DNA from 2 places in the Pseudomonas sp. 37 R 15 genome. Region 2 is predicted to be linked to the other one. Evidence: predicted binding sites of a transcription regulator. Region 2 holds the regulator's gene; the other holds the start of a gene.

Region 1 (14,933 bases), on a different contig from region 2:
CAAGGCGTTGCGCCGTGAAGTGATCGAGGCACTGACCGCCGCTCGCGTGGCCTTGCACCCGCGTGGCGGGCGCAAGGCCGAGACCTCGCCGCCGCCGGTGTACCCGGACGCGCACTTGTCGTTCCTGGCCAACGTCTACAACCAGAAGGCCCGCGACTTCTACCACCGTCACGGGGTGAAGCTGATCGATGCAGCCTTCGAAGCCCACGAAGAAACCGGCGAAGTACCGGTGATGATCACCAAGCACTGCCTGCGGTTCTCGTTCAACCTGTGCCCCAAACAGGCCAAGGGCGTCACGGGCGTGAAGACCAAAGTGGCGCCGATGCAGTTGATCCATGGCGACGAGGTACTGACGCTGAAGTTCGACTGCAAACCGTGCGAGATGCATGTGGTCGGCAAGATCAAGGGGCATATCCTCGGATTGCCGCAGCCGGGCAGCGCCGTCGAGCATTTCAACCCGGAAAACGTCATCTTTCAGGGCACGCACTGACCCTCTGCAGAAGCGAGCTTGCTCGCGAAAAACGTAAGGACGCCGCGTGTCGACCCGATGCGCTGCGTTATCGTTAACGTTCTTCGCGAGCAAGAACTAGGCGTTCCCCTCGCTCCTAACGAGGTTACGCGGCCACCACCAGCCCCGCTGCAACCCCGCCGCCGCCAACAGAATCGCCGCCACACCCAGCCATTGGAGCCATCCCAGGCGATGGCCGAACGCGATCCAGTCGACGAAAATCGCCGCAATCGGGTAGATGAACGACAACGCGCCGGTCATGGCGGTCGGTAGCTTCTGTATCGCCCCGTACAACAACACATACATCAAACCCGTGTGCACCAGGCCCAGGGTCGCGAGCGCCGCCCAGGCATCGGTCGATGCGGGCAAACGATCCCAGGGCACCAGCGGCGCGAGCAACACGGCACCGGTGCTCACCTGGATCAACGCCATCAAATGCGGCGGCACCGCCTTGAGCCGCTTGATGATCAGCGCGGCAACCGCATACAGAAAAGCCGCGCCCAGGGCCAGTGCGATGCCTGCCAGATAGTCGCCGCCGCCCGGCTGCTCACCATGGGCCGTGACAATGGCCAGCATGCCCAGGAACGCCACGCTCAGCCACGTCATTTTGCGCAGGGTGATCGGCTCACCGAGAAACACCGCCGCCAGCATCACCAAGATGAACGGTTGCACGTTATACACCGCCGTACTGATGGCGATGGAAGCGCGCGAGTAGGATTCGAACAGCAGCAGCCAGTTGCCGACAATGGCCACGCCACTGAGTACCGCCAGCCCGAACCTGGCCCAACTGAGCAGGTCCAGCCTCAGGTAACCGAGCAAGGCGCACACCAGCAACAGCGCCAGCGCGCCGATCACGCAGCGCCAGAACACCACCTCGATCACCGACACGCCGGACACCAGCACAAACCAGCCAATGGTGCCGGAGATCAGCATGGCGGCGATCATTTCCCACATTCCGCGACGGATAGCGGTATCCATAATTGATGCTCCTCAAGTGAGGCTCAATTATGGCAATCTGGCACGCAGCCGCTCCAGCGACTAAAAAAGGCCGCAGCCACGAATGACCTTTATTAATTAGGCAGATTCCATGATTGACACCATCGACCAGCAACTCATCGCCGCCTTGATGGATGACTCGCGCCTGTCCCTCAAGGCCCTGGCCGGCATCACCGGGCTGTCTTCGCCGAGTGTCGGCGAACGCTTGCGCCGCCTGGAGGAACGCGGTGTGCTGACCCACTACACCGTCGATATCGACCCCAGGCACTTCGGCTACCTGCTGCAAGCCATCGTGCGTATCCGTCCCCTGCCCGGCAAGTTGCAGGAAGTGGAACGACAGATCCAGGCGATTCCCGAATTCACCGAGTGCGACAAGGTCACCGGTGAAGACTGCTTCATCGCCCGCCTGCATGTGCGCACCATGGATCATCTGGACACGCTGCTCGACCGGCTCAACGCCTACGCCGAGACCAACACAGCAATTGTCAAGAAAACTCCGGTGAAGCGGCGTTTGCCGCCGTTGACCGAATGACTGACAGTACACCGCACAAACCTGTGGGAGGGGGCTTGCCCCCGATAGCGCAGGGTCAGTCAGCATCTCGGAGACTGACACACTGCTATCGAGGGCAAGCCCCCTCCCACATAGTTGCGCTACAGCCGTCGATTTAAGCCTCGATGGCGTGCGCGGCAACTGAATGCAATCACATTGAACCTGCGCCCTGCAGCCGCCCTCAAAACCTGCACAAACCACGGCCCCGGTACTCGTTCGATGACATTTATTCTATGGCTGGCCGTATTGGGCGCAGTGCTGCTCACCCTCGCCCTCACCTCTTCCTACCTGCGCTGGATGCCGGTGACCACCTCGGCGGTGTGCCTGCTGTTGGGCATCGCCATTGGCCCGTTGGGCGTGGACCTGTTGCACCTGGACGTCAAGGGTTCCGCTCGCTGGATGGAGCACCTGACGGAAGTCGCGGTGCTGTTTTCGCTGTTCGTCAGCGGTCTGAAACTGCGCCTGCCGCTCAGGCATCGTACCTGGCGTATCGCTTTTGGCATGGCCGGGCCGGTGATGCTGCTGACCATCCTCGGCACCTGCCTGGCGCTGCATTACCTGTTCCAGTTGTCGTGGGGGGCGTCGCTGTTGGTGGGCGCGATGCTGGCGCCCACCGACCCGGTACTGGCCGGCCTGGTTCAGGTCAACAACGCCCAGGACTACGACCCGCTGCGGTTCGGCCTGTCCGGGGAAGCCGGTCTGAACGACGGCACCGCCTTTCCCTTTGTGATCTTCGGCCTGCTGTTCATGCAGCATGGCGGTTTCGATGGCGACTGGCTCGGCGGCTGGGTGCTGAAAAACCTGGTATGGGCGGTGCCGGCCGGGCTGTTGACGGGTTACTGGATGGGGCGTGGCATCGGTCGTGTGACCTTGCGCATGCGCCTGATCAATGCCGACAGCACCTTGTCACCCAATGACTACCTCACGCTGGCGCTGATCGCCCTGGCCTATGTGAGCGCCGAAGCCATCGGCGGCTATGGCTTCCTGTCGGTGTTCGCGGCGGGCCTGGGGCTGCGCCAGGCCGAGTTCAAATCCACCGGTTACGCCCAGACACCCGCCGAGCATCTGGCGCAGCCGGTGGTGGGCCACCTGGAGATCGAGCCTGAACAAGCCCTGCATGGTGATGTCAGCCAATTGCAGGACACGCAGATCGCGGCCGGCGTAATGATGGGCGATATGCTCGCCTTCGGCAGCCTGGTGGAGCGCTCCATGGAGGTGTTCCTGGTGACGGTGCTGGGTATCGTGCTGGTCAGCCATTGGGACTGGCGCGCGCTGGGGCTGGCCGCGTTACTGTTTTGCGTGATTCGCCCGCTTAGCGTGTTCGCCATGCCTTGGGGCAGGCTGATGGACCGTCGCCAACGCAGTTTGGTCAGTTGGTTCGGCATTCGCGGAATCGGCAGCATCTACTATCTGTTCTATGCCCTCAACCACGGGCTGATCGGCACCAGCAGCGCCGTGGCGGTGAACCTCACCCTGTCAGTGATTGCGTTGAGCGTGATGGTGCATGGCTTGAGCACCCAGCCCATGCTGGTGTGGTACGAACGGCGCGCCGCGCAAAAAAATTGAATCCTGGGCCGCGCCAGGGGATTAACACTGCATTCCCCCGGGCCCGTCGCCGGATCAGTCCTGATTTTCTGTGTTGCCGAGGTCCGCCGCGTCATCCAGATCGTTGAGCGGCACCTCGGCATCGTCCATCAATGAGCCCGGGTCTTCATTGCCCGGATCGTTGAGTTCTTCGTCCACTTCTTTTGACATGACTCTCTCCTCTAACCGCCTTGGGTATCGATATCGGCGTCGGTTTCAGGCTTGTGCTCAGGCTCAGACTTGAAGTCTGGACTGTAGTCGTTTTCTTCGGCACCCGGGTCGCTTGCCGGCGTCGGGTCCTTGGGCGCATCGGCAGCAGTGCCGGGGCCCGGCTTGCCAGCGTCGATCGCCGGGTCGTTGCGGTTAGTGGTCTGGGGATCGTTATCTGTGGTCATGGCGCACCTCATTGCAGGCTTGTGGGGAATCTGTACCCCGTACAGCTAAGGCGCTGGGTTAACGGGGGAAGTTCCGTCCAATTGCTCATCGCAGTGGGTTGTCGACCTGGATGTAAAAAGCATAGATGCCCAACACCAGCCAGAACACCATGAACAACCACGGCGCCCGCATGGAAAACAGCAGTGACTTGCGATAGCCCTTGTGGGTTGACTCCATTTCGGAAAACAACGGCGATTCATCGTAGGCCATGCCCATCACCGGCTCACTGCGCAGCAGCTCGCTCTGCTTGTAGTGCCAGTGATCGATGATCTCGTAGGCCGCGCGGATGCCGGGCCAGGCGTTGAGTGAGCTGAGAATACCCAGGGCGGCGAGAATCACCGGCACCACCAGGGTGAACAACTTGCCCCACTCCGGGTTCAGGTTGCCCATTCCGGAGACGAAGGCAATCACCAGGAATGACTGGGCGGTGAGGTAGGCGTCGGTGCGGTTGGCCAGGATACTGGTTTCGTACTGGATCTCGCGACGATAGAAGTCGAGACGGTCCTTGGGCGAACCGAAGATCTTGGCGTTGTGCTCGCTGTGGTCGGTCAACGCCGCTTCCGGGGTGTTGGGCGAAATGATTCTGGGCACGATGGCGCTCCATACGGTTTCAAGGCTCATTAGAAGAGGCGGGCCAGGGTGAAGTTCAAGTTCGTCGCGCACCAAATCAGAGCACCCTGCGCCCCCCGTAGGAGCGAGCTTGCTCGCGAAGATCGTCAACGATGACGCGCCAATCTGGTTAAACCCATTGCTCTTGAGTTCTTCGCGAGCAAGCTCGCTCCTACAGAGGATTTACCGGTATTGACGGCCGTTACGGCACACGCCTTGCTTAATCCATTCATCCGCCGGTAAACAGGAGCATTCGTTACCCCCCGACCCAGAGCCGACTCCATAAGAAAGTAAGGACCAGGCCTGTTGGCACCCTTAGCCACAGGCTCATAAGAAAAGCGTTTTTTAGCGGCAGTGCCACCCAAGCAAGCTGCCAACCAAGCAAGGCTGGGCACTGACAAGGTACTGGAATGGCTCGATCTTTCTTCGATGAAATGAATGACGCAGACGGCGCCTGCCGTGCGCATTATCAGGATTTCTCCCGCTGGCTGGCCAATACGCCGCCGGAACTGTTGGCCCAGCGTCGCCGTGAAGCGGATTTGTTGTTCCACCGCGCCGGGATCACCTTCACCCTGTACGGCGACGAGCAGGACACCGAGCGCCTGATCCCCTTCGACATCATCCCGCGCAGCATTCCCGCCAGCGAATGGAGCGTGATCGAGCGCGGCTGTATCCAGCGGGTCACCGCGTTGAACATGTTTCTCGCCGATATCTACCACGACCAGCGCATCATCAAGGCCGGGATCATCCCGGCAGACCAGGTGCTGGGCAATGAGGGCTATCAAAAGGCAATGGTTGGCCTGGACCTGCACCGCGACATTTACTCGCACATCTCCGGCGTCGACCTGGTGCGTGACGGCGACGGCACCTACTACGTACTCGAAGACAACCTGCGCACCCCCAGCGGCGTCAGCTACATGCTCGAAGACCGCAAGATGATGATGCGCCTGTTCCCGGAAGTGTTCGCCAGGCAGCGCATCGCGCCGGTGGACCACTACCCCAACCTGCTGCTCAAGACCCTGAAAAGCGCCAGCCGCCTGGACAACCCCAACGTGGTGGTCCTCACCCCCGGGCGCTTCAACAGTGCCTTCTTCGAGCATGCCTTCCTGGCCCGGGAAATGGGCGTGGAGCTGGTGGAAGGCGCCGACCTGTTCGTGCACGAGCTCAAGGTATTCATGCGCACCACCGACGGCCCCAAGGCGGTGGACGTCATCTACCGGCGCATCGATGACGCCTTCCTCGACCCGCAGGCGTTCAACCCCGACTCGATGCTCGGCGTGCCCGGCCTGGTTGCCGCCTATTGCGCGGGCAACGTGGTACTGGCCAACGCCATCGGCACCGGCGTGGCCGACGACAAGTCGATCTACCCCTATGTACCGGCAATGATCCGCTTTTACCTGGATGAAGAACCCATTCTGCAAAACGTACCGACCTTCCAGTGCCGCAAGCCGGATGAACTGTCCCACGTGCTGGCCAACCTTGCACACCTGGTGGTCAAGGAAACCCAGGGCTCGGGCGGCTACGGCATGCTGGTGGGCCCGGCTTCCAGCGCTGCCGAGATCGAGGACTTCCGCCAGCGCATCAAGGCGCGTCCCCATGCCTATATCGCCCAGCCGACCCTGAGCCTGTCCACCTGCCCGACCTTCGTCGAAAACGGCATCGCGCCGCGGCATATCGACCTGCGCCCGTTCGTGCTTTCGGGCAAGGAAACCCGCCTGGTGCCCGGCGGCCTGACCCGTGTAGCGCTCAAGGAAGGCTCACTGATCGTCAACTCGTCGCAAGGCGGCGGAACCAAAGACACCTGGGTGGTGGAGGGCTGAGTATGTTGAGTAGAACCGCCGCAGATCTGTATTGGATGTCCCGCTATCTTGAGCGCGCCGAGAACCTGGCGCGCATGCTGGAAGTCAGTTATTCGCTGTCGTTGATGCCCCAGGCCGGGCGCAGCGATGGGCTCGATGAACTGGCGATGTCGTTGCTCTGCAGCGGCACCCTGGACAGCTACCTTGAGCGCCATCAGCAACTGGACGCCGAACGCATGCTGCACTTCTTCGCCCTGGATGAAGAAAACCCGGCCAGTATCTACAACTGCCTGCGCGCTGCCAGGGGCAATGCCCATGCAGTGCGCGGACGCATCACCGCCGACATGTGGGAAAACCTCAACGCCACCTGGCTGGAAATGCGCAGCATCGCCGCCGGCGGCCTGGCGCGGCATGGCATCAGCCATTTCTGTGACTGGGTCAAGCAACGCTCGCACCTGTTTCGCGGCGCAACCTCCGGCACCATCATGCGCAATGACGCCTATCGATTCATTCGCCTGGGCACCTTTGTCGAACGTGCGGACAACACCCTGCGCCTGCTGGATGCGCGTTATGAGATGTTTGGTGAAGAGTCCGAAGAAGTCAGCGACTTGTCGGCACGCGGCTATTACCAGTGGAGTGCCCTGCTGCGGGCGCTGTCTTCGTTCGAAGCCTACACCGAGCTGTACCCGAATGCCCTGAACGCCCGTTCGGTGTCCGAGCTGCTGCTGTTGCGCAGCGACGTGCCGCGCTCGCTGCATGCGTGCATCGAGGAACTGAGCCACATCCTCGCCGTCCTGCCCGGCAGTTACGGCCGCACGGCGCAGCGCCTGGCGGCCGAGTTCGAGGCACGCCTGCGGTACACCGGCATCGATGAGATTCTGGAAGATGGGCTGCACACCCGGCTGACCGACTTCATCGACACCGTGCGCGAACTGGCGCGGGCGATACAAAGCTCCTACCTGGAAGTGGTCTAAGCCCCAACACAGTGCCAATGTGGGAGGGGGCAAGCCCCCTCCCACATTTGAATGGCTGTGTATCCCTCAGGTCGTTGGTGCCCACCAACGCGGCAATAATTGCCTCACCCGCGCCTCACCAAAGCGATCATCGATCAACATCACCACGCCCCGGTCGTGTTGACTGCGGATCACCCTCCCCGCCGCCTGCACCACTTTCTGGATACCGGGATACAGATAGGTGTAGTCATAGCCCGCGCCGAAGATTGCGCCCATGCGCGCTTTCATCTGTTCATTCACCGGATTGAGCTGCGGCAGGCCCAGGGTGGCGATAAACGCGCCGATCAGGCGCGCGCCGGGCAAGTCGATGCCTTCGCCAAAGGCGCCGCCCAGTACCGCAAAACCCACGCCCTGGCTGTGCGGGGTGAACTGGTCCAGAAAGGCCTGGCGTTCAGCCTCGGCCATACCCCGCGACTGCAGCCACAGAGCAATCTGCGGGTGCCGCTCGGCCAGCAGCTGAGCGACTTGTTGCAGGTAATCGAAGCTGGAGAAAAATGCCAGGTAGTTGCCCGGCTGCGTGGCGAATTGCCGGGCGATCAATTCCACAATGGGTTCCAGCGACGCCTGGCGGTGCACGAACCGCGTGGAGATGCGCTCGACAATGCTCACTTTCAATTGCTCGGCCTTGAACGGCGATTCGACGTCGACCCAGGCGGTGTCCGTCGGCAGCCCGAGCAAGTCCGCGTAGTAGTGGCGGGGGCTGAGGGTCGCGGAGAACAGCACGCTACTGCGCGCAGCCGTCAACCTGGGCCGGATGAACTCGGCCGGCACCACGTTGCGCAGGCACAGGGTCGAGCTGCTGCGCTTGGCGCTGAAGGCGCGCTTGCTGATATCGAAGATGAAGTGTTCATTGAACAGCTCGGCCACCTTGTTAAATTGCAGCGCCTCAAAGTAAAAGGCCTGCAAGTCGCCGCTGAGGGCTTCGGGGTGGTCGTTGAAATAGTCGCCCATGGCGCTGGCACACAGGCTCAGGGCCTGGAGCAGCTTGTCGGGTTTGGCCGCGTACGCCTGATACGGCGCAAGCTGGTCCTTGTGCAGCGCATTCCACTCACGGTTCAAGCGCTGCAAGGGCTTTTTCAGCGGCTCGGGGGCGCTGTCGCGCAGCGTCTTGAGGCTGTACTGGTCGAGGCTGGCGCTGTACATCGAACGCGCGCGCTCGACCAGGTTATGCGCCTCGTCGACCAGCACGGCGACGCGCCACTGATTGAGCTGCGCAAGCCCGAAGAGCATGGCGCCGAAGTCGAAATAGTAGTTGTAGTCGGCAACCACCACGTCGGTCCAGCGCGCCATTTCCTGGCTCAGGTAATAGGGGCAGACGTCATGGGCCAGCGCGACCTCCCGCAGGTGACGCTGATCGAGCAGACGAACCCTGGCTGCCGCCTGGCGGGCGGCGGGCAAGCGATCGTAAAAGCCCTTGGCCAGCGGACACGAGTCGCCGTGGCAGGCTTTGTCCAGGTGCTCGCAGGCCTTGTCCCGGGCCACCAGTTCCAGCACCCGCAGGGACAGTTCGGGGCTGCTGTCGTACAGCACTTGGGCGGCATCCAGCGCCAGCTTGCGGCCCGGGGTCTTGGCGGTCAGGAAAAACACCTTGTCCAACTGCTGCGGTGCCAGGGCCTTGAGCATCGGAAACAGGGTGCCGACGGTCTTGCCGATGCCGGTCGGCGCCTGGGCCATCAGGCAACGGCCGGTACTCACCGCCTTGTAGACCGATTCGGCCAGCGAACGCTGGCCGCTGCGAAACTGCGCATGGGGAAACGCCAGGCCTTGCGCGTCGCGGTTGCGCGCTTCACGGTGTTGCATCTGCTGGTGGGCCCAGTCCAGGAACAGCGCACATTGCTGGTTGAAGAAGCGCTCCAGGTCGGGCGCGGCAAAGCGCTGTTTGAGCAGGGTCTCGCCCTCGCCGACGATATCGAAATACACCAGCGCCAGCTCGATCTCATCGAGCCCCAGCTTCTGGCACATCAACCAGCCATAGACCTTGACCTGGGCCCAATGCAATTGCCGATGGTTGGCGGGCTGGGCCTTAAGGTCGCCGCGATAGGTTTTTACCTCTTCGAGGCGGTTGCTGTCCGGGTCATAGCCGTCCGCCCTGCCCCGCACCTTGAGTTGCTCGTACTCACCCTCAAGCGCGACTTCGTTCTGGTAATGCGCGCTGCGCCGCGACGCCACCGTGCGATGGCCGACGATGCCTTCCTGGGCACTGGGCGAGGGAGTAAAGCGCAAGTCCAGGTCACCGACCTTGGCCGTGAACTCGCACAACGCCCGCACCGCGACGCTATAGCTCAAGCGGGCTCTGCCCAGCGCACATAGCAGACCGTGACCGGCATCTGGTACTCGCCGCAGAACTCCAGCCAGCGCAGTTGATTGTCCTGCAGGCGGTCGCCAGGGCCCTTGACCTCGATCATGCGGTAGGTTTTCTGCGCCGGCCAGAACTGGATCAAGTCAGGCATCCCGGTGCGGTTGGCGCGGATATCCAGCAGCAGCCGCTCGAACCAGTAACGCAGGTGTTCGGCTGGCAGGCAGGTCAGGGCTTGCTCCAGCAGCTCTTCGCTGAGCAGGTTCCAGAATACAAAGGGCGATTGAATGCCCCACTTGTCCACGTAGCGTTGGCGAATGGTGATCTTGTAGCGCTCGTCCCGCAGTTGCTCAAAGCAGGTGCTGAACAACTCGGTTCGGCGCTGATGAAAGTCCTCACTGTGCAGGTCGGCAGGCCCGCGCTGGAACGGGTGGAAAAACGCGCCGGGCAGCGGCGCGAAGATCACGTCCCAGCACAGCAGGCCGAACAGCGAATTGATCAGGCCGTTTTCCACGTAATGCACCGGCGCGCCCGGCTCGCTCAGGTGGGCCTGCACGCAATATTCCACCGACATCAGCGGTTGCGGCGGTGTCAGTGCCAGGTCCAGGCGCGTGACGGCTCGCGGCTTGGCCTTGGGCACCTTGGGCTCACCCAGCTTGCGCCGCAGACGCGGCACTACGCGCAGCAGGTGTTGCTGCTCGGCAGCGCTTTGCGGCGCCTGTTGCGCCGCCACGGCCAATGCCAGGGCTTGTGCATAGGCCTCCTGGCGCTCCAGCACGCGGATCAACCGCGCACGCGCGCCGGGATAGGCGCAGCCACGATAGATCTGCTCGGCCACGCTCAACTCAGCGCTGCGCTCGCAGTATTGGCCGATCTGGAAAAGCAATTTGGCGCGGCGTTTTTCCAGCCAGGGGTTGTCGGTGTGCAGCGTGGCGATGTGCGCCAACACCGTTTCCAGCGCCTGGCCCGCATCAAAAGCCTGCTGGCACTGGTGCAGGAACAAAAAGCCCTCCACGTCGGCGCGGCTGCGCAACCCTCGGGACTCGGCGCAGAACGCAACCTTCTCATAGGTGTAGATACCCAGGTCCGCCAGCACGAACTCCGACCAGTCCTGGTACAGGTTGCCGAAAAACATCAGGCGCAGGCGGTCGCACAACTGCATCACTGTCAGGCTGTAGAGCACATCCTGCAGGTCGGGGCACCAAAGGGCGAAGCTGCGGCTCTCATTGAACTGCGCAGCCAATGGCTCCAGCCAGTCGGTTTTGCGGCCCTTGGGTTGCTCGATCCAGGGCTTGAAGGCCGCGAGCAGCTCGCTTTTTTGCAGCAAACCGAACAGTTCTTCAAAGCCCAACAGGCAGTGGTCCTCGACCCAACCGAGCGCCAGCAATGGCTGCATGGCCGCATGCGGGCAGCCGATTTCCAGGTAATTGAGCTTGCCTCCACGAAAATGCACGCCCTTGCGCATGACCATGCGCACCAATAACGCTTGCGACGCCTGCGGCAACCTGTCGAATTGCTGAATGAACTGCAATTCGTCCGGGTCGAGCAGATCGGCATAGCGCTGCTCCAACCACGCAAGCACTTGGCGGAAGTTGTGCAGGTAATACAAGGGGTCTTCGAGGGGGTTGGCCATGGCACAAAGCGATCAACTACTGGTTATGCATACAGAATGACGCTGCAAACGCTTTGTTGCAATCAGTAATAGATAAATGGCGCCTGCAACTTTTTGAAAAAAAGCGATCAGATGAGGGAGCTGATCGCGTAACATTTATGCCCCGTAGCCAGACGCTGCGGGACTTTTCAGGGTTAAAGGTAAGGGTAATGAACATGAAGAATTTGGGTCTGCCGCTGGTTGCACTCACTTTTCTGGTATTGGCCGGTTGCTCCACGCAAACGGTGGTCACGTTGCAAAACGGCACACAGTATCTGACCAAGGACACACCCAACGCCAAGACCGCCGACGGTTTCTATGAATTCACCGACATCGCCGGCAAGCGTATTCGTATCAAGGCCGATGACGTGGCAACGGTGCGCAAGGAACAATAAACCTGGCGTCAACGCCGATCACATGTGGGAGGGGGCTTGCCCCCGATAGCGCCAGGTCAGCTACATATAAGCAGGCTGATACACCGCAATCGGGGGCAAGCCCCCTGCCACAGTTTTGACGGTGTTCCCACTCAGCCGATCATTATCCCCTCCCCCGACACACTGCTCACCCCCACCAGTGTCACCGAGTCGGCGCCGAAGCTGATCACGGTGTCCCCGCCTACCAGCTTGGTATGATCGCGATAATCCGTGCTGCCCTGCACGTCCGTGAAGACCAGTTTGTCCGTTGCCTGGTAGCCCAGCACACGATCATTGCCAAAGTGCCCGCTGAACAGGAAGGTGTTATGCCCGCTGCTGTCGCGGATCGTGTCATTGCCTTTGCCGCCCTCGATAAAGTCCGCGCCCTTGCCGCCCTGGATCAGGTCGTCGCCGTGACTGCCGATGATGAACGTATTGCCCTTGTGCGCTTCGGCATTACGGTTGAGGTCTTGCACCCAGGTGGTGGCCCGCGCGGGGTCGGACAGGTTGGCGACGATCACCGTGGAGTCGCGGGCCATCTGCTCATAGAAGCCGGAGTCGAGAATGCGCGTCATGCCATCGCCGTAGCCGGTGGGCAAGTGCGACACCCAGGTCGGCAGGTTGAGGATGGAAAACGGCAGCACGTTCCACAGCGATGACGCGTAGTGGTCGTTGAAGCTGACGATGTTGTCGGTGGTGGACTCATGGGGTTTGTCGTGCACGCCCAGCGACGACGGGTTGAACGATGCGCCATCCAGCGCGCGGAACACCGGGTCATTCTCGTAGCCCACGTTCAGCACCTTGTCACCGCCACTCTGGGTTGGCGAGGCGTAGGCCACGTAGTTGGCGTCCTTGTAGAAACCCGCCCATTTACTGTCGCTCAAGTCGGCCATGCTGTTGACCGCCAGCCCACCGAGGCTGTGACCGCTGACCAGCACATCCTGGCCGCTCAGGCCGTGGGCACCGGCAAACTCGGCGACGTTGTTGAGCAAGCCGCCGAAGGCTTCGCCGGCGTAGTTTTTCGCGTAGTCCTTGGGACCGAACGCGGCGAGCAGGTCGCTGATCACATCACCGATGGCGTCACTGATCAGGTTCTCCCGCGGCCCCGAGGTGCCGCGAAAACCGATGCCGATTTCCTGCAGCGTGCCGGCATCATCGTATTTGCCCAGCACTTCGACCTGGGCCGAGGCGTAGCCGGGTTTTTCGCCAAAGAATGTGCCCCGCGCGTCCACCTTGCCGGTGTAACCCAGGGCGCCCGCGCTGATCGGCGTCCAGCCGGCCGCATGCACAGCGTCGAGGGCGGCTTTTTCCGAATCGGGGTTCCAGGGGATCCCGCCAATCACCCCCTGGGCATCGGTGCCGCCGATCAAGGCGCTCACCAGCGTGGCCGGCAAGCCCAGGCCCAGGCCGTTGTTTTGATAACCCACGGCAAAACCGTGATCCAGGTTGTGGTACGCATACAGCGTGATCGCCAGCGCATCGGCGAACAGCGCTTTGGAGCCCTCGGTCCCGAGGTTTTTGTAGTCAAAGATACCCATGGCACTGCCTCTCTGTTGTTGGATTTGTCGAGAAAGCCAAAACACCTTTTTATCCATCACCCGCTGTAGGAGCGAGCTTGCTCGCGAAGCTCGTCAACGATGACGCGCTCTACCTGAACAAACGCGCCGCACTTGAGTTATTCGCGAGCAAGCTCGCTCCTACCGTGGTTTTTAACGCGTCAGAACGCCCAGTCCAGGCTCAAACCGACGCCATGCACCTTCTCCTTGCTGGCCAGCAAACCGTTGTAGTCGAAGTTCACTCGCGCATCCTTGCTCAGGGCCAGGCTCACCCGTGCCCCGACCAGGGCGGCATCGCGCACCATCGGCGCGCTTTCCACCGCGAACGAAGGGCCACCGGAGGCAAACGCCAGGTGCTGCTCGGAGTCGGTGCTGCTCAGGTTGTGCTGCCAGCCCAGGGTGCCGGAGACTTCCAGTTGCTGGTGATCATTGACGTTGAAGGTTTTCAAGGCGCGCACCCCCAAGGTGCTCAGCACCAGGTCGCGGCTGTCGTCGCCACTTTTCAGCGCGGCGGCATCGCCCTTCTCTTTGAAGCTGTCCGTGTCCAGGTGCACGTAGGCCAGGTTGGCGAATGGCTCAAGCGCCAGGGGTTGCAGGTTGATGCGGTACGCCGCCTCGGTGAACACCTGGGTGCTGTGGGCATCGACCTTGGCTTTTTGCTTGCCGCTGACGTCGCCGTATTGCAGGTCGCGCTTCACATCGGCGCGGTGCCAGCTGTAGGTGGCTCCGCCGCTCAGGCGCCAGGCGCCGATTTCATGCCCGGCATAGGCGCCGAAGTGGTAGCTGTCGACCGAGGCACGGCTATGGGTGTCGCTGCCCATGTTCAACGACGTATCGCTGTAGCCCGCCACCAGGCCGATGCGCGTTGCGTCGTCGAGGGCACCGTCCACGCCGGCCAGCATGCCGCCGATGGACGTGGTGTAGCCGGCCGTGTCGCTGCGGCTGTCGGTCTTGCCCCAGGCCCCGAGCGCCTTGACCCACACGTTGCCACGGCTGTCGATAGCCTGGCTGGTCGCGCCCATTTCACCGTTGCGCAGCCGCTCGCCAACCGCTTCGCGCACGTAGCGGCTGTCATTGACCAGCGCAGTCTCCAGGGCTGGATAGACTTCGCCGCTCAGTTGCTGGAACGCGCCCTGTGCCGAGACCGCGGTCGGGGCCAGCAGCAAGCTTTCATACACGCCGTTGCCTGCGCCCAATTGCTCGGCGGCGGCGGCGACGGCGCGCTGGTTCGGCGTAGCGGCCACACTGGCGAAGCTGTTGGTGCGTGCCACATCCAGTTGCACACCGCCCGCTGCGTAGTTCAACGTGCCGCCGATGAACAGGTAGTCCGGCAGTACCGCACCGAAGCGGCCGGTGACACCGCCTGCGGCTTGCAGGATGTTGTACTGGCGGCCGATCAGGCTTTGCGCCTGGGACACGCTCAACAAGGTCGGGCTGTTTTCCAGGGCCAGGGTCACGGTGCCGCCATTGAGCGTGGCAGTGCCGCCGGCGACAATCCGGTCGCTGCTGGTGGGCGACAGTTC
Region 2 (14,933 bases):
ACGCCGCTGAGCAACAGCTCGCCGGCGTTGCCGATACGAACAGCCGACTCGGTCATTGCGCTGGCTTCCCGGCTTCCTTATCGGAAGTTTCCTTGGCCTTGGCGACTTCACCGGCCCAACCATCGATGGTCTTGTCCAGGTTGTTGCCGTTGCGCTGCATCGCGTCGGCGAACTGATCACGGAACAGTTTGCCGATATTGATGCCGTTGATGATCACGTTGCGCAGTTTCCACTCGCCGTTGACCTTCTCCAGCGTGTACTGCACAGGGTACACGGCGCCATTGTTGCCCTTGACGCTCATGTTGACGCTGGTGCGGTCACCCGACTCATCACCGGCCGGAGCCACGGTAATGCCCTGGTTGTTGTATTCAAGCAAGGCATTGCCATAGAACTGGAACAGCCCGCGCTTGAAGTTTTCCTGGAAACGCTGCATCTGCGCAGGCGTGGCCTTGCGCGAATACTTGACGGTCATGATGCTGCGAGAGATGCCTTCGGCATCCACCACCGGACCGACAATGCTGTTGAGCGCGTTGTAGAACAGGCTCGGGTCCTGCTTGTACTTTTCCTTGTTGGCCGACAGGTCAGCCAGCATTTTGTTGGTGGTGTCCTGCACCAGTTCGTGGGCAGAACCGGCTGCGTTGGCCATCAACGGCAGCGCTGCAAGCAGCACCAGAAGGCCGCGTCGCAAGGTAGAGATCATGAACAGATTCCTCATTTGGCGTCTTTATTGACGGTGTTGAGCAGGAATTTACCGATCAAGTCTTCAAGTACCAACGACGACTGTGTGTCGTGGATTGTCGAACCATCCTTGAGCAGGGCTGTTTCCCCGCCAACGCTGAGACCGATGTACTTCTCGCCCAGCAGACCTGCAGTGAGGATGGATGCGGTGGAGTCCGTCGGCAGATTATCGACCTTCTTGTCCACTTGCATCGTCACTCGCCCGGTGAAGCTGTCGCGATCCAGATCGATTGCCGTGACCTTGCCGACGGTTACGCCAGCCATGGTCACTTTAGCTCTGACCGTCAAACCGGCGATATTATCGAAGTACGCATAAAGTTTATAAGTGTCGGCGGTGGGGCTGGCCGACAGGCCACTGACCCGCAGGGCCAGCAACAGTAAAGCCAGGATGCCAGCCAGCAAGAAAAGGCCGACACCGATTTCCACAGTGCGGTTTTGCATCAGAAATCTCCAAACATCAAGGCAGTCAAAATGAAGTCAAGGCCCAGTACCGCCAGCGAGGCGTACACAACGGTCTTGGTGGTGGCGCGACTGATCCCTTCTGAAGTGGGTTCACAGTCATAGCCTTGGAATACGGCGATCCAGGTCACTACAAAGGCGAAGACGATGCTCTTTATGATGCCGTTGAGCACGTCGCCCGTGAAGGTCACACTGTTTTGCATGTTGGCCCAGTAGGAACCGTCATAGACGCCCAACCAGTCCACCGCCACCCACGAACCGCCCCAGATCCCGACCACGCTGAAGATCATCGCCAGCAGCGGCAGGGAAATGAAGCCGGCCCACAGGCGCGGGGCAACAATGTACTTGAGCGGGTCCACGCCGATCATTTCCAGGCTGGACAGCTGCTCGGTGGACTTCATGTTGCCGATTTCGGCGGTCAGCGCCGAACCGGCACGCCCGGCGAACAACAACGCGGTGACCACCGGCCCCAGTTCACGCAACAGGGTCAGGGCGACCATCTGCCCTACCGCCTGCTCGGAACCGTAGCTGGACAGAATGTTGAAGCCTTGCAGCGCCAGCACCATGCCGATGAACACCCCGGAGACCACGATGATCACCAGGGACATCACACCAACCGCATGCAGTTGCTTGAGCAGCAAGCCGAAGCCGCCACCGATGCCGCCGCGGCCGAGCAAGGCGTGGAACAGGAAAATAGTCGAACGCCCGAGGACTTCGACGATGTCGATGCCCGAGCGACCGAAAAGGCGGACCTTCTCGATAATAGATGTTTTGCGCATCAGCGCTTCCCCAGAAGATCTGCGCGGTAGTCCGCTGCCGGAAAGTGAAAAGGCACCGGGCCATCGGGATCGCCGGTCATGAATTGGCGAATGCGCGGGTTATCGGCGTTCATCAGTTCTTCCGGCGTGCCCTGCCCCAGCACCTGGCCATCCCCCACGACATAGAGGTAGTCGGCGATGCTCGCGGTTTCGGCCAGGTCGTGGGACACCACGATGCTGGTGATGCCCAGTGCGTCGTTGAGCAGGCGGATCAGGCGCACCAGCACGCCCATGGCGATCGGGTCCTGGCCCACGAAAGGCTCGTCATACATGAGGATCTGCGGGTCCAGTGCGATGGCGCGCGCCAGGGCGACGCGGCGCTTCATGCCGCCGGACAATTCGTCAGGCATCAGGTCGATAGCCCCGCGAAGCCCTACGGCCTGCAGTTTGAGCAGCACAATGTCACGAATCATCTCATCGGACAGCTGGGTATGCACCCGCAGCGGGAACGCCACGTTTTCGAACACATCGAGGTCGGTGAACAGCGCGCCGCTCTGGAACAGAACCCCCATGTGCTTGCGCGCATCGAACAGATCGCTGCGCGACAATGTCGGCAGGTTCTGGCCGTTGACCCATACTTCGCCGGCACTGGGGCGCAATTGCATGCCCATCAGGCGCAGCAAGGTGGTCTTGCCGCAACCGGAAGGCCCCATGATGCCCGTGACTTTTCCGCGAGGAATGCGAATATCGACGTTATTGAAGATGCTGCGCGTACCGCGCTTGAAGGAAAGGCCCTTCAGCTCGACCGCGTAGGCGTTATCGGCACTCATCTAATCTCCTTGGGATGCAGCCTTTCACTCAGACACCATGTATGCGACTTTCGTTTACCGCGGATGCGCAAATGTTTGCGCCATGGGTTGGGCGGACCGAACTGGCCGCGAACTATATCACTGCTGGTACAGCGCCCCCAAGGCCGGAACAGTGCTTGTTCAGATTCAGGACAGCGAAAAAAACGCAGCGGGTTGTGATATTGCGACGAATCCGCAAGACCTTCGGAATAAAGCCTGACGAACTTGCGTGAGGGAATTGATCATTACCGCTATAATCGCCGACTTTTCGTCAGGCTATACGATTTCAGACATGAGCCAATCCAGCGACCTTATTCAGTCCGCACAACGCACCATCCGCCTCGAGCTGGAAGCCGTAGAAGGTTTGCTGGCCCATATCGACGCAGATTTCGTACGCGCCTGCGAGATGATTCTGGCCAGCAAGGGCCGCGTTGTCGTGGTTGGCATGGGCAAATCCGGCCACATCGGCAACAAGATCGCCGCCACCCTGGCAAGCACCGGGACCACCGCTTTTTTCGTGCATCCGGCCGAAGCCAGCCACGGCGACATGGGCATGATCACCAAGGATGATGTGATTCTGGCGCTGTCCAATTCCGGCACCACCAACGAAATCGTGACCCTGTTGCCGTTGATCAAGCGCCTGGGCATCCAGATGATCAGCCTCACCGGCAACCCGGAATCGACCCTGGCCAAGGCCGCCGACGTCAACCTCAACGTGCACGTGGCCCACGAGGCCTGCCCCTTGAACCTGGCACCGACTTCCTCCACCACCGCCGCACTGGTCATGGGCGATGCCCTGGCGGTGGCGCTGCTGGAGGCCCGTGGGTTTACCGCAGAAGACTTCGCATTTTCCCATCCAGGCGGTGCCCTCGGCCGTCGCTTGCTGCTGAAAGTTGAAAATGTCATGCATTCGGGCGCAGAACTTCCAAGCGTTCCACGCGGTACCCTGCTCAGGGACGCGCTGATGGAAATGACCCGCAAGGGCCTGGGCATGACGGCAATCCTGGAGATCGACGGACGCCTGGCCGGGATATTCACCGACGGTGATCTGCGCCGCACCCTGGACCGCACCATTGATATTCACACCGCGACCATCGACGCGGTGATGACACCTCACGGCAAGACCGCCCGCGCTGAAATGCTCGCGGCTGAAGCGCTGAAAATCATGGAAGACCATCGGATCGGTGCGTTGATCGTCGTCGATAACGATGATCGTCCGATCGGAGCCCTTAACCTTGGCGACTTGCTGCGCGCAGGAGTGATGTAAATGACCAGCGATCTGTTGCAACGCGGTAAAAACATCAAGCTGGCGATTTTCGACGTTGACGGCGTGCTGACCGACGGCCGCCTGTATTTCCTCGAAGACGGCAGCGAATTCAAGACATTCAATACGCTCGACGGCCAGGGCATCAAGATGTTGATGGCCGCAGGCGTGCAGACCGCGATTATCAGTGGTCGAAAGACACCCGTTGTGGAACGCCGCGCACAAAACCTGGGGATTGCTCACCTGTATCAGGGCCGCGAGGATAAACTGGTGGTGCTGGACGAGCTTCTTGGCCAACTCAACCTAAGCTATGAACAGGTCGCCTATCTGGGTGACGACCTGCCCGACCTGCCGGTGATCCGCCGTGTAGGCCTGGGCATGGCCGTCGCCAATGCCGCAGCGTTTGTGCGTGAACATGCCCATGGCATTACCACGGCCCGTGGCGGCGAGGGTGCCGCCCGCGAGTTCTGCGAATTGATCCTGCGTGCCCAGGGCAGTCTTGAAGCGGCCCACGCCGCCTACCTATAGAGCCTTATATGCTGAGCAAAAAGATTCGCAACTTCCTGTTATTCGGGGTCATCGCCGCGCTGTTCCTCGCGGTGGGCTACTGGAATATCAGCCCGGAGCGCTTTCTCGACAAACCTGTCGTGCAGGTTGATGAAAGCATCATCGATAACTTCGCCACCAACACCCACACCGTGCAGTTCCTGCCCGATGGCAAGGTGCAGTACGTGCTGGCCTCCGACAAGGTCGAGCGCTTGAAGGCCTCGGAAGTCAGCCTGCTGACCAATCCGGACCTGAACCTCTACCGTGGCACCGAACTGCCGTGGCATGTCACCAGCCTGCGTGGCGAGGTCAATCCGGACGGCACCCAGATCGAACTGATCGACTCGGTGCGCGTCGCACGTACAGACGCGCAGAAGCGTGACACCATCATTACCAGCAGTCGCATGACGGTATTCCCACAACAGCAATATGCGCAGACCGAGCAAGACGTTAGAATCGACGGCGCTGGCGGTGTATCGACTGGCAAGGGAATGAAAGCGTATTTGAAAGAAAGCAGGATACACCTGCTATCGAACGTAAGAGGACAGTATGAGGCTCGTTAAAACCCTCCCTATTTTGCTCGGTCTGGGCGCAGCACTGGGAAGCGTGAGCGCCTGGGCTCTGCCGAACGATAGCCAGCAACCGATCCACATCTCGGCTGACGATGCGCAGCTGGATGACAAACAAGGCGTCGCGACCTACACCGGTGGCGTCATCATCACCCAGGGCTCGATGAAGATCACCGGCAACACGGTGACCCTGACCCGCACCCAGGCCGGCGATATCGATGTCGTGACCTCGGTGGGCAACCTGGCTTACTTCGAACAGAAGCAAAAGGCAGAAGACCCAGGCCCGATGAAAGGCTATGGCAAGACCATTCAATACCATGCCCAGCAAAATCGCATCGTATTGATTGACCAGGCCAAGGTACTCAGCGCCGACGGTAACTCTACCGAAGGCGAGAAAATCGTCTACAACACCAAGACCCAGGTCGCCCAGGCCGGTCGCGCCAACGGCAACAAGGTCACCGCGCCGCGCCCACGTATCGACATGGTCATCCAGCCGAAGAAGAAGGCCGAGTAATGGCAACCCTGAAAGCCCAGCATCTGGCCAAGGCCTATAAAAGCCGCCAGGTGGTACGCGATGTGAGCCTGTCTATCGACAGCGGCCAGATCGTCGGCTTGCTCGGCCCCAACGGCGCCGGCAAGACCACCTGCTTCTATATGATCGTCGGGCTGGTCCAGGCGGACCAGGGACGCGTATTGATCGACGACCTGGACGTCAGCCACCAGCCCATGCACGGCCGTGCGCGCGCAGGTATCGGCTATCTTCCGCAGGAGGCGTCGATCTTCCGCAAACTGTCGGTAGCCGACAACATCATGGCGATCCTCGAGACCCGCAAGGAACTCGACCGCGACGGCCGCCGCAAGGAGCTGGAAAGCCTGCTGCAGGAATTCCACATCAACCACATTCGCGACAACCTCGGCATGAGCCTGTCCGGTGGTGAGCGTCGTCGTGTGGAGATCGCCCGCGCCCTGGCCACCGCGCCGAAATTCATCCTGTTGGACGAACCGTTTGCCGGTGTCGATCCGATCTCGGTGGGCGATATCAAGCAGATCATCCATCACCTGAAGGCCAAGGGCATTGGTGTGTTGATCACCGACCACAACGTGCGTGAAACCCTGGATATCTGCGAAACCGCTTACATCGTCAACGATGGGCAACTGATCGCCGAAGGTGATTCCGCGACGATCCTGGCCAACGAACTGGTGAAAGAAGTTTATCTGGGTCACGAGTTCCGCCTGTAGACACGGTGATATCGGGCCATTGGTGAGAGTGCGAGCGAGTCAATGAAAACCTCGGTTTTTTTATTGTTACCGCGCTCTAGGCAAAGGCCCTGATTTCAGGCATATAATTTGCTTATGTTTGGCGCTCGCGCGCCCTGTCGTGGATGGCGCATTGCGCCGGCGAATAAGGTGTTAAGCCCCTGCCATGAAACCATCGCTAGTCCTGAGAATGGGCCAGCAGCTGACGATGACACCGCAGCTGCAACAGGCCATCCGCCTGCTCCAATTGTCGACCCTGGACCTGCAACAGGAAATCCAGGAGGCCCTGGAGTCCAATCCGATGCTCGAACGCCAGGAAGAAGGCGACGACTTCGACAACACAGACCCTTTGGCCGACAACATCGAGCAAAAGCCCAATCCCGACGTACAGGAACCGTCCTATCAGGAAACCGCCCCGACGGTGGACAACCTCGAGGACGGCGAATGGAACGAACGCATTCCCAACGAGCTTCCCGTGGATACCGCCTGGGAAGACGTCTACCAGACCAGCGCCAGCAGCCTGCCCAGCAATGATGATGACGAATGGGACTTCACCACCCGTACGTCCGTCGGCGAGAGCCTGCAGAGTCACCTGCTGTGGCAACTGAACCTGGCGCCGATGTCCGACACCGATCGACTGATCGCCGTCACCCTGATCGATTGCATCAATAACCAGGGTTACCTGGACGAGACGCTGGAAGAAATTCTTGAGGCGTTCGACCCGGAGCTGGATATCGAGCTGGACGAGATCGAAGCCGTCCTGCACCGCATCCAGCAATTCGAGCCCGCCGGGATTGGCGCCCGTACGCTCAGCGAGTGCCTGTTGCTGCAACTGCGCCAACTGCCGGCCAAGACACCCTGGCTCGCTGAAGCCAAGCGCCTGGTCAGCGATTACATCGACCTGCTGGGCAGCCGCGATTACAGCCAGCTGATGCGTCGCATGAAGCTCAAGGAAGACGAACTGCGCCAGGTCATCGAACTGGTCCAGAGCCTCAACCCTCGCCCGGGCTCGCAGATCGAGTCCAGCGAAGCCGAGTATGTCGTGCCTGATGTGATCGTGCGCAAGGACAACGAGCGCTGGCTGGTGGAATTGAACCAGGAGTCGGTGCCACGCCTGCGGGTAAACCCGCAATACGCCGGTTTCGTGCGCCGCGCCGATACCAGCGCCGACAACACCTTCATGCGCAACCAGTTGCAGGAAGCGCGCTGGTTCATCAAGAGCCTGCAAAGCCGCAACGAAACCCTGATGAAAGTCGCCACCCAGATCGTCGAGCACCAGCGCGGCTTTCTGGAATATGGTGACGAAGCCATGAAACCGCTGGTACTGCATGACATCGCCGAGGCGGTCGGCATGCACGAATCGACGATTTCGCGGGTGACCACGCAAAAATTCATGCATACCCCACGGGGTATTTATGAGCTGAAATACTTTTTCTCCAGCCACGTAAGCACCTCCGAAGGCGGCGAATGCTCGTCCACGGCGATCCGCGCGATCATCAAAAAACTGGTTGCCGCGGAAAATCAGAAAAAGCCGTTGAGTGACAGCAAGATCGCTGGTTTACTGGAGGCACAAGGCATTCAGGTCGCCCGTCGAACCGTCGCCAAGTATCGCGAGTCCCTTGGGATCGCGCCTTCCAGCGAGCGTAAGCGTTTGATGTGACGGGCGGGGCACAGCGTTCCAGTGGCGGGTATTCCTACCCGCCGCTTTATGCACTGGCAACGAAGGAGAAGCTGTATGCAAGTCAACATCAGTGGACACCATGTAGAAGTCACCCCTCCAATGCGCGAATACGTCGAACAGAAGCTGAAGAAGCTTGAAGGACATTTCGACAAGATCACCAACGTGCAGGTCATCATGAAGGTCGATAAGCTTCAGCAGAAAATCGAAGCGACCCTGCAGATACCCGGTGGCGAAGTGGTTGCTAATGCCGAGCATGAAGACATGTATGCATCGATCGACTTGCTCACCGACAAGCTTGACCGCCAACTCAAAAAGCATAAGGAAAAGAATCTGCACCTGATGCAAGGTACAGGTCGTTAACCCTCCCCCATGATCCAACTTCAAACTATCCTGACCCCCGGCCGTTCCCTCGTGAACGTGCCGGGCGGCAGCAAGAAGAAAGCCCTCGAACAAATTGCCAACCTGATCAGCAGCCAAGTGCCTGAACTGGAAATGCAAGATGTCTTCGAGGCGTTGATCGCCCGTGAAAAACTCGGCTCGACCGGTTTTGGCAACGGCATCGCCATCCCCCACTGCCGCCTCAAAGGCTGCGAAACACCGGTCAGTGCTTTGCTGCACCTGGATCACCCTATCGATTTCGATGCCATCGACGGCGCCCCGGTCGACCTGCTGTTCGTTCTGCTGGTCCCACAAGCAGCCACCGATGCACACCTGGAACTGCTCCGGCAGATTGCTAGCATGCTCGACCGCAAGGAAGTGCGCGATAAATTGCGCAGCGCCAGCAGTAACGAAGCGCTGTATCAGGTCGTTCTGGATGAGCAAAACGGGCAGTAATCATGCGTTTGATCATCGTCAGCGGCCGTTCCGGCTCGGGTAAGAGCACTGCTCTTAACGTTCTTGAAGACAGCGGCTTCTATTGCATCGACAACCTGCCCGCCGGCTTGCTGCCGGAATTGGCGGAACGCGCCCTGATCCACACCGAACTGGCGCAACCGTTGGTCGCCGTGTCGATCGACGCCCGCAATCTACCCAGCCACCTCTCACGGTTTCCCGAACTGCTCGAGGAGGTGCGCGCCAAACATATTCATTGCGACGTGCTGTACCTGGACGCCGACGAAGAAACCCTGCTCAAGCGGTTCTCCGAAACCCGTCGCCGCCACCCGCTCAGCAGCGCCAACCGTTCCCTGGCCGAAGCCATCGAGGACGAGACCAAACTGCTGGGGCCGATCATCGATCTGGCCGACCTCAAGATCAACACCACCAACCTGAACCTGTACCAACTGCGCGATGCGATCAAGCTGCGATTGCTGAACCAGCCGGAGCCTGGCACGGCGTTTCTGGTCGAGTCGTTTGGCTTCAAGCGCGGCATGCCGGTGGATGCCGACCTGGTGTTCGACGTGCGCTGCCTGCCCAACCCGTATTGGAAACCGGAGTTGCGCGATCAGTCCGGGCTTGACCAGCCCGTGATCGACTACCTGGCGGCACAACCGGATGTGGAAGAGATGTTCCAGGATATCTCCACCTACCTGCTCAAATGGCTGCCGCGCTTTGCTGCAAGCAACCGCGCCTATGTCACCATTGCCATCGGCTGCACCGGCGGCCACCACCGCTCTGTCTACCTGACGGAGCGACTGGGCCAGGTGCTGCAACAAACCCTCAAGAACGTCCAGGTTCGCCACCGCGACCTTAGCTGAAAGGAACACCATAGCGATGCCGGCTCGGGAAATTGAAATCATCAACAAGCTGGGCTTGCATGCCCGCGCATCAGCCAAGTTTGTCGGTGTCGCCGGGCAGTTCCCCTGCCAGATCCGCGCCGGGCGTACCCCTGACTCGATGGTCGACGGCAAGAGCATCATGGCGATGATGATGCTCGCCGCAGGCAAGGGCACTAAAATCCATCTGAAAACCGAGGGTGAACAAGAGCAGGAAGCGATGGACGCGTTAGTCGCGTTGATCAACAACTACTTCGACGAGGGTGAATAACGCCTTCCTCTTGCAGGAGCGAACGGGCTCGCTCCTGCTATCCCAGTGCCGTATCCATCACCATCATCAAGCAAAACCCGATGCACAATCCCAGGCTGGCGAGTTTGTCGTGACCGTTGCGGCGCGACTCAGGGATCACCTCATGGGTCACCACCAGCAGCATCGCACCCGCAGCCAGTGCCAACCCCAAGGGCAACAGCACTTCGGCAAGGCTCACCAACCACGCGCATAACACTGCAAAGACCGGCTCGACCAAACCCGAGGCAGCGCCAATCAGAAACGCCTTGATCCTCGACATCCCCGCCCCAGCCAATACCAGCGCAATCACCAGGCCTTCCGGTACGTCCTGCAGGGCAATGCCCATGGCGAGACTGTCGGCATCCGCCATGCCGCCGCCGGCAGAAACACCCACGGCCATGCCTTCCGGGATGTTGTGGGCAATGATCGCGAACACAAAAAGCCAGATACGCGGCGGGATAACCGGCTTATCCGGCGTGCCCACCAGCACTTCCGGGCTGGCGCCTGAAACCTGGCGGTCCACGAGATACAACCCGAATGCACCGAGCATGATGCCGAAGCTGATCAAACCACCCGCGCCCCAGGGTGTGAGCCCCAGCTTTTCTGCGGCAGCGATACCCGGCACCACCAGCGAAAAGGCGGTCGCCGCCAACATGACCCCCGCGCCAAAACCCAGCAGGGTATCGCTCAACGCCGCCGGCATACGGCGAATCACCAGCACGGGCACCGCGCCCAGCGCAGTACCGAGGGCACAGATCGCCCCGCCCTGCAGCGCTCGCAAGATGCGCGGTTCCAGGTCGAGCCAGGCCAGGCCATGAGCCACCAGTAATGCCGTACCGGCTAACAGAAGCAGGGAGCCAAGCGCATAGCGAAATAATCGCACGCTGCTAATCGCCAGTGTTTCAGTGCCCATGGTCGGCCTTAGGTCGTGTGTTGGAGTGAGTGTCAGGCCAATGCAGCCTGGTAGCGTATGGCAACCTCGGGCCAGTTGATGACGCTATAGAATGCATTGATGTACTCCGGTCGTCGGTTTTGATACAGCAGGTAGTAGGCATGCTCCCAGACGTCCAGGCCGAGAATCGGCGTATTGCCGCTCATCAACGGGCTGTCCTGGTTACCGCTGCTTTCCACCACCAAGGTCTTTTGCGGGGTCACACTCAACCAGGCCCAGCCGCTGCCGAAGCGGGTCAACGCCGCCTTGGTAAACGCTTGCTTGAAGCTGTCGAAGCCCCCCAACTGCTCGTCGATGGCCCGGCCCAGAACACCTTCGGGTTTTCCACCACCTGTAGGCGACATGACCGCCCAGAACAGCGAGTGGTTGGCATGGCCGCCTCCTTGGTTGACCACGGCAGCGCGTAATTTCTCCGGCAAGTTTTCAACGCTGGAAACCAGCTTCTCCACCGGCCAGCCCGCGAACTCAGTGCCCTCGACCGCAGCATTGAGATTATTGATATAAGTCTGGTGGTGCTTGGTGTAGTGAATCTCCATGGTTTGCGCATCGATATGGGGCTCGAGCGCGTCAAAGGCGTAAGGCAACGGCGGCAGGGTGTAGGTCATATCAATGTGCTCCATATTGAGAAGGGGTCGGTTGCGTCGCAGCACTGCCCAGCAAGCGATGGGTGCGCGGGTATTCGCCGTGATCGCTGATGAAATTCAACAGTTCGACATAGGTTTTGCTGCTCTGGCGCAACGCTGCCTCACGCAACGGCGGACTGAGCCGTGGGTCCTGCATGGTCTGCAGCAGCCGCTGGTGAATGGCGCAGAGGTATTCCGCGCTTTCCTCAGGCTGGTTGAGACGCAGGTGCAGGTCGGCCAGGTTGTGATGGGAGATGACGCAAGCCGCCACGGCTTCGTCGGCATCCGCCCAGCGCTCAAACAACACTTGGGCCAGGGCCAGGGCTTGCAGGTAGGCCTCGCGGGCGTCAACCAGCTCGCCTGCCATAAAGCAGCGATTGGCCCGTTCGATCGTGCGTTTCCAGTGCTCCATGGTGAACCTCCAAAGCGGGGTCGATGATCACACGCCGCCAGCCGTGAGCTTTTCCGGGTCCAGCAGGACTTCCAGTTGGCTGCGAGGCAAGTCGGTGTGTTCGAGGGCGACATCGATGACCGGACGGCCCTGCTGATAAGCCTGTTTGGCGATTTCGGCGGCCTTTTGGTAACCAATGATCGGATTGAGGGCGGTGACCAGAATCGGGTTGCGCGACAACGCCTGCTTGAGCTTCGCTTCGTTGACCTTGAAGCTGGCGATGGCCTTGTCCGCCAGCAAACGGCTGGCGTTGGCCAGCAGCTCCAGGCTGCTGAGCAGATTCTGGGCGATGATCGGCAGCATGACGTTCAGTTCGAAGTTGCCCGATTGGCCGGCCACGGTAATCACCGTATCGTTGCCGATGACTTGCGCGGCCACCATGGCCGTGGCCTCGGGAATTACCGGGTTGACCTTGCCCGGCATGATCGAAGAACCCGGTTGCAGCCCTTCCAGCTCGATTTCACCCAGGCCGGCCAACGGACCGGAGTTCATCCAGCGCAGGTCATTGGCGATTTTCATCAGCGACACCGCAGTGGCTTTCAGCTGGCCGGAGACGGCGACGGCGGTATCCTGGGAGCCAATCAACGCAAACAGGTTCTTGCCCGGCGTGAACTTCACCTTGGTCAGGTGGCTCAGGTGCCCGCTGAAGCGTGCGGCAAACTCAGGATGGGCGTTGATGCCGGTGCCCACCGCCGTGCCACCCTGGGCCAACGCCTGCAGTGCCGGCAACAGATCCTGCAAGTGGCCGATATTGGCCTTGAGTTGCTGCGCCCAGCCATTGAGCACCTGGCTCATGCGCACCGGCATGGCATCCATCAAGTGGGTACGCCCGGTCTTGATGAACGGGTGGACCGCTTCGGCTTTTTGCTCGATCACCTGCACCAGGTGCAACAAGGCTGGCAGTGTCTGCTCGTGCAGCACCAGCGCGGCGCTGACATGAATAGTGGTAGGAATGATGTCGTTGCTGCTTTGCCCGCAGTTGACGTGGTCGTTGGGGTTTACCACCTCGCCCAGCAACCGACTGGCCAGGGTTGCAATCACCTCGTTGGCGTTCATGTTGGAACTGGTACCGGAGCCGGTCTGGAAAATATCCACCGGGAAGTGCTGCATGTAGTCGCCTTCCAACAAGCCCTGGGCGGCATCGACAATGGCCTTGCCCTGCCCTTCACTGATTTGCTTGAGGTCGACGTTGGCCCTGGCTGCGGCGGCTTTGGCCAGAATCAGCGCGCGAACGAATGGCGCCGGCATGCGCTGATGGCTGATCGGAAAGTTGTTCACCGCGCGCTGGGTTTGTGCACCGTACAAGGCCTCGGCGGGGACTTGCAGTTCGCCCATGCTGTCGCGTTCGATACGGGTGTTACTCATCATTTGATCCTTGCACCAGGTCGGAGAAAGAGAGGGATGGCAGCAATTGGCAGGTCGCCAATTGCCAGGCAAAGGCCTGCCAGCGTTTGAGCCGGCAGGCGCAGTGGGAGAGTTTTTCCAGATCGCGCAGCGGGCGCCAGGCCTGGTCCAGACACAGGGCACGCCAATGCCACGGCAGCGCGATATCGTTGGCGGTGTCGATGAGCAGGCGAAATGAGGTTTCGGCGATTGTCCACGGGTGAGTCGCGGTGCAACACGCCAGGTAACGCCCCTCATTGAGGTAATGTTCGATCAGGCGAGGTTCATTGGGGTCGAGCCCGCAGCGGATCTGACGACTCATCCACCGCCAACTTTCCAGGTACGGGTCCTCATGCAAGACAGAACTCATGATCCACACTCATCCAGTAATGATATTCATTATTAAATGATATTGAGAATCAAAACAAGAACAGCAGATCGATCCTGTCTCACACCGCCACAAAAAAAGGCGCGCCATCATCACTATGGCGCGCCTTTTGGTGGAACGTCGCAGGTCAGCTGCCGGCGACAGTCATCCGTTCAATCAACACGGAGCCGGTGCGGATATTACTGCGCAGTTCAAGATCGTTACCCACGGCAACGATCTGCTTGAACATATCGCGCATGTTGCCGGCGATGGTCACTTCCTGGACGGCGAACTGAATCTCGCCGTTTTCCACCCAGAATCCCGCCGCGCCGCGGGAATAGTCCCCCGTCACCATGTTCAGGCCGTGGCCCATCAATTCGGTGACCAGCAGGCCGCGCCCCATGCGTCGCAACAGCGCCGCCTGGTCTTCATCGCCGTGGGTCACGAACAGGTTATGAACGCCGCCGGAGTTGGCGGTGCTGGGCAGGCCAAGCTTGCGCCCCGCGTAGGTGCCCAATACATAAGACACCAACTCGCCTTTCTCGACGAACGGCTTGGCGTAAGTGGCCAGGCCATCGCCGTCGAACGAGGCGCTGCCCATGGCGCGCATGAGGTGCGGACGCTCATCGATGGTCAGCCATTCAGGGAACAGCTGCTGACCGATCGCGCCTTCCAGGAAGGACGATTTGCGATAGAGGTTGCCACCGGAAATCGCCCCGAGGAAACTGCTGAACAAACCACCGGCCAGTTCGGCGGAAAACAGCACCGGCACTTCGCAAGTAGGTACCGGGCGCGCGCCCAGACGACTGGCTGCACGCTGCGCGGCGCGCTGGCCGATGCTTACCGGGTCTGCCAGCAACTCACCCTGACGATTCACGTCGTACCAGTAATCACGCTGCATCTGGCCGTTGGCTTCAGCGATCATCACGCAGCTCAGGCTGTGACGGGTGGACGCATAGCCCCCGATAAAACCATGGCTGTTGCCGTAGACACGGCAACCCTGATGGGTACTCAGCGTAGTGCCATCGGCGTTCTT

Evidence for each region. Region 2 encodes sigma-54, which starts transcription at its own class of promoters, with help from an activator protein. Its sites were predicted from a motif close to ANTGGCATNNANNTTGCTNT; they were not measured.
Region 1: the regulator sigma-54 is predicted to act here: its motif matches at 4,886-4,905, upstream of BFQ04_RS27525 (circularly permuted type 2 ATP-grasp protein).

Annotation. Positions count from the first base shown of each region.
Region 1 covers NZ_CVTV01000062.1:56,456-71,388, reverse strand. Annotated here, with positions in the region: gene BFQ04_RS27555 (peptidase U32 family protein) at 1-490, shown strand, start outside; gene BFQ04_RS27550 (DMT family transporter) at 587-1,486, opposite strand; gene BFQ04_RS27545 (Lrp/AsnC family transcriptional regulator) at 1,596-2,036, shown strand; gene BFQ04_RS27540 (cation:proton antiporter) at 2,274-3,620, shown strand; gene BFQ04_RS30205 (hypothetical protein) at 3,675-3,809, opposite strand; gene BFQ04_RS27535 (hypothetical protein) at 3,821-4,033, opposite strand; gene BFQ04_RS27530 (hypothetical protein) at 4,119-4,664, opposite strand; gene BFQ04_RS27525 (circularly permuted type 2 ATP-grasp protein) at 5,093-6,502, shown strand; gene BFQ04_RS27520 (alpha-E domain-containing protein) at 6,505-7,455, shown strand; gene BFQ04_RS27515 (ATP-dependent DNA helicase) at 7,522-9,780, opposite strand; gene BFQ04_RS27510 (VRR-NUC domain-containing protein) at 9,777-11,423, opposite strand; gene BFQ04_RS27505 (YgdI/YgdR family lipoprotein) at 11,612-11,836, shown strand; gene BFQ04_RS27500 (polyurethane esterase) at 11,968-13,392, opposite strand; gene BFQ04_RS27495 (autotransporter domain-containing protein) at 13,572-14,933, opposite strand, start outside.
Region 2 covers NZ_CVTV01000049.1:74,439-89,371, reverse strand. Annotated here, with positions in the region: gene BFQ04_RS15830 (STAS domain-containing protein) at 1-56, opposite strand, end outside; gene BFQ04_RS15825 (MlaC/ttg2D family ABC transporter substrate-binding protein) at 53-700, opposite strand; gene mlaD (outer membrane lipid asymmetry maintenance protein MlaD) at 712-1,179, opposite strand; gene mlaE (lipid asymmetry maintenance ABC transporter permease subunit MlaE) at 1,179-1,976, opposite strand; gene BFQ04_RS15810 (ATP-binding cassette domain-containing protein) at 1,976-2,785, opposite strand; gene BFQ04_RS15805 (KpsF/GutQ family sugar-phosphate isomerase) at 3,096-4,070, shown strand; gene BFQ04_RS15800 (KdsC family phosphatase) at 4,071-4,595, shown strand; gene lptC (LPS export ABC transporter periplasmic protein LptC) at 4,604-5,176, shown strand; gene lptA (lipopolysaccharide transport periplasmic protein LptA) at 5,163-5,696, shown strand; gene lptB (LPS export ABC transporter ATP-binding protein) at 5,696-6,421, shown strand; gene BFQ04_RS15780 (RNA polymerase factor sigma-54) at 6,606-8,099, shown strand; gene hpf (ribosome hibernation-promoting factor, HPF/YfiA family) at 8,175-8,480, shown strand; gene ptsN (PTS IIA-like nitrogen regulatory protein PtsN) at 8,490-8,954, shown strand; gene rapZ (RNase adapter RapZ) at 8,957-9,814, shown strand; gene BFQ04_RS15760 (HPr family phosphocarrier protein) at 9,831-10,103, shown strand; gene BFQ04_RS15755 (ZIP family metal transporter) at 10,141-11,034, opposite strand; gene BFQ04_RS15750 (superoxide dismutase) at 11,067-11,678, opposite strand; gene BFQ04_RS15745 (hypothetical protein) at 11,680-12,108, opposite strand; gene BFQ04_RS15740 (class II fumarate hydratase) at 12,136-13,512, opposite strand; gene BFQ04_RS15735 (FagA protein) at 13,505-13,900, opposite strand; gene pmbA (metalloprotease PmbA) at 14,046-14,933, opposite strand, start outside.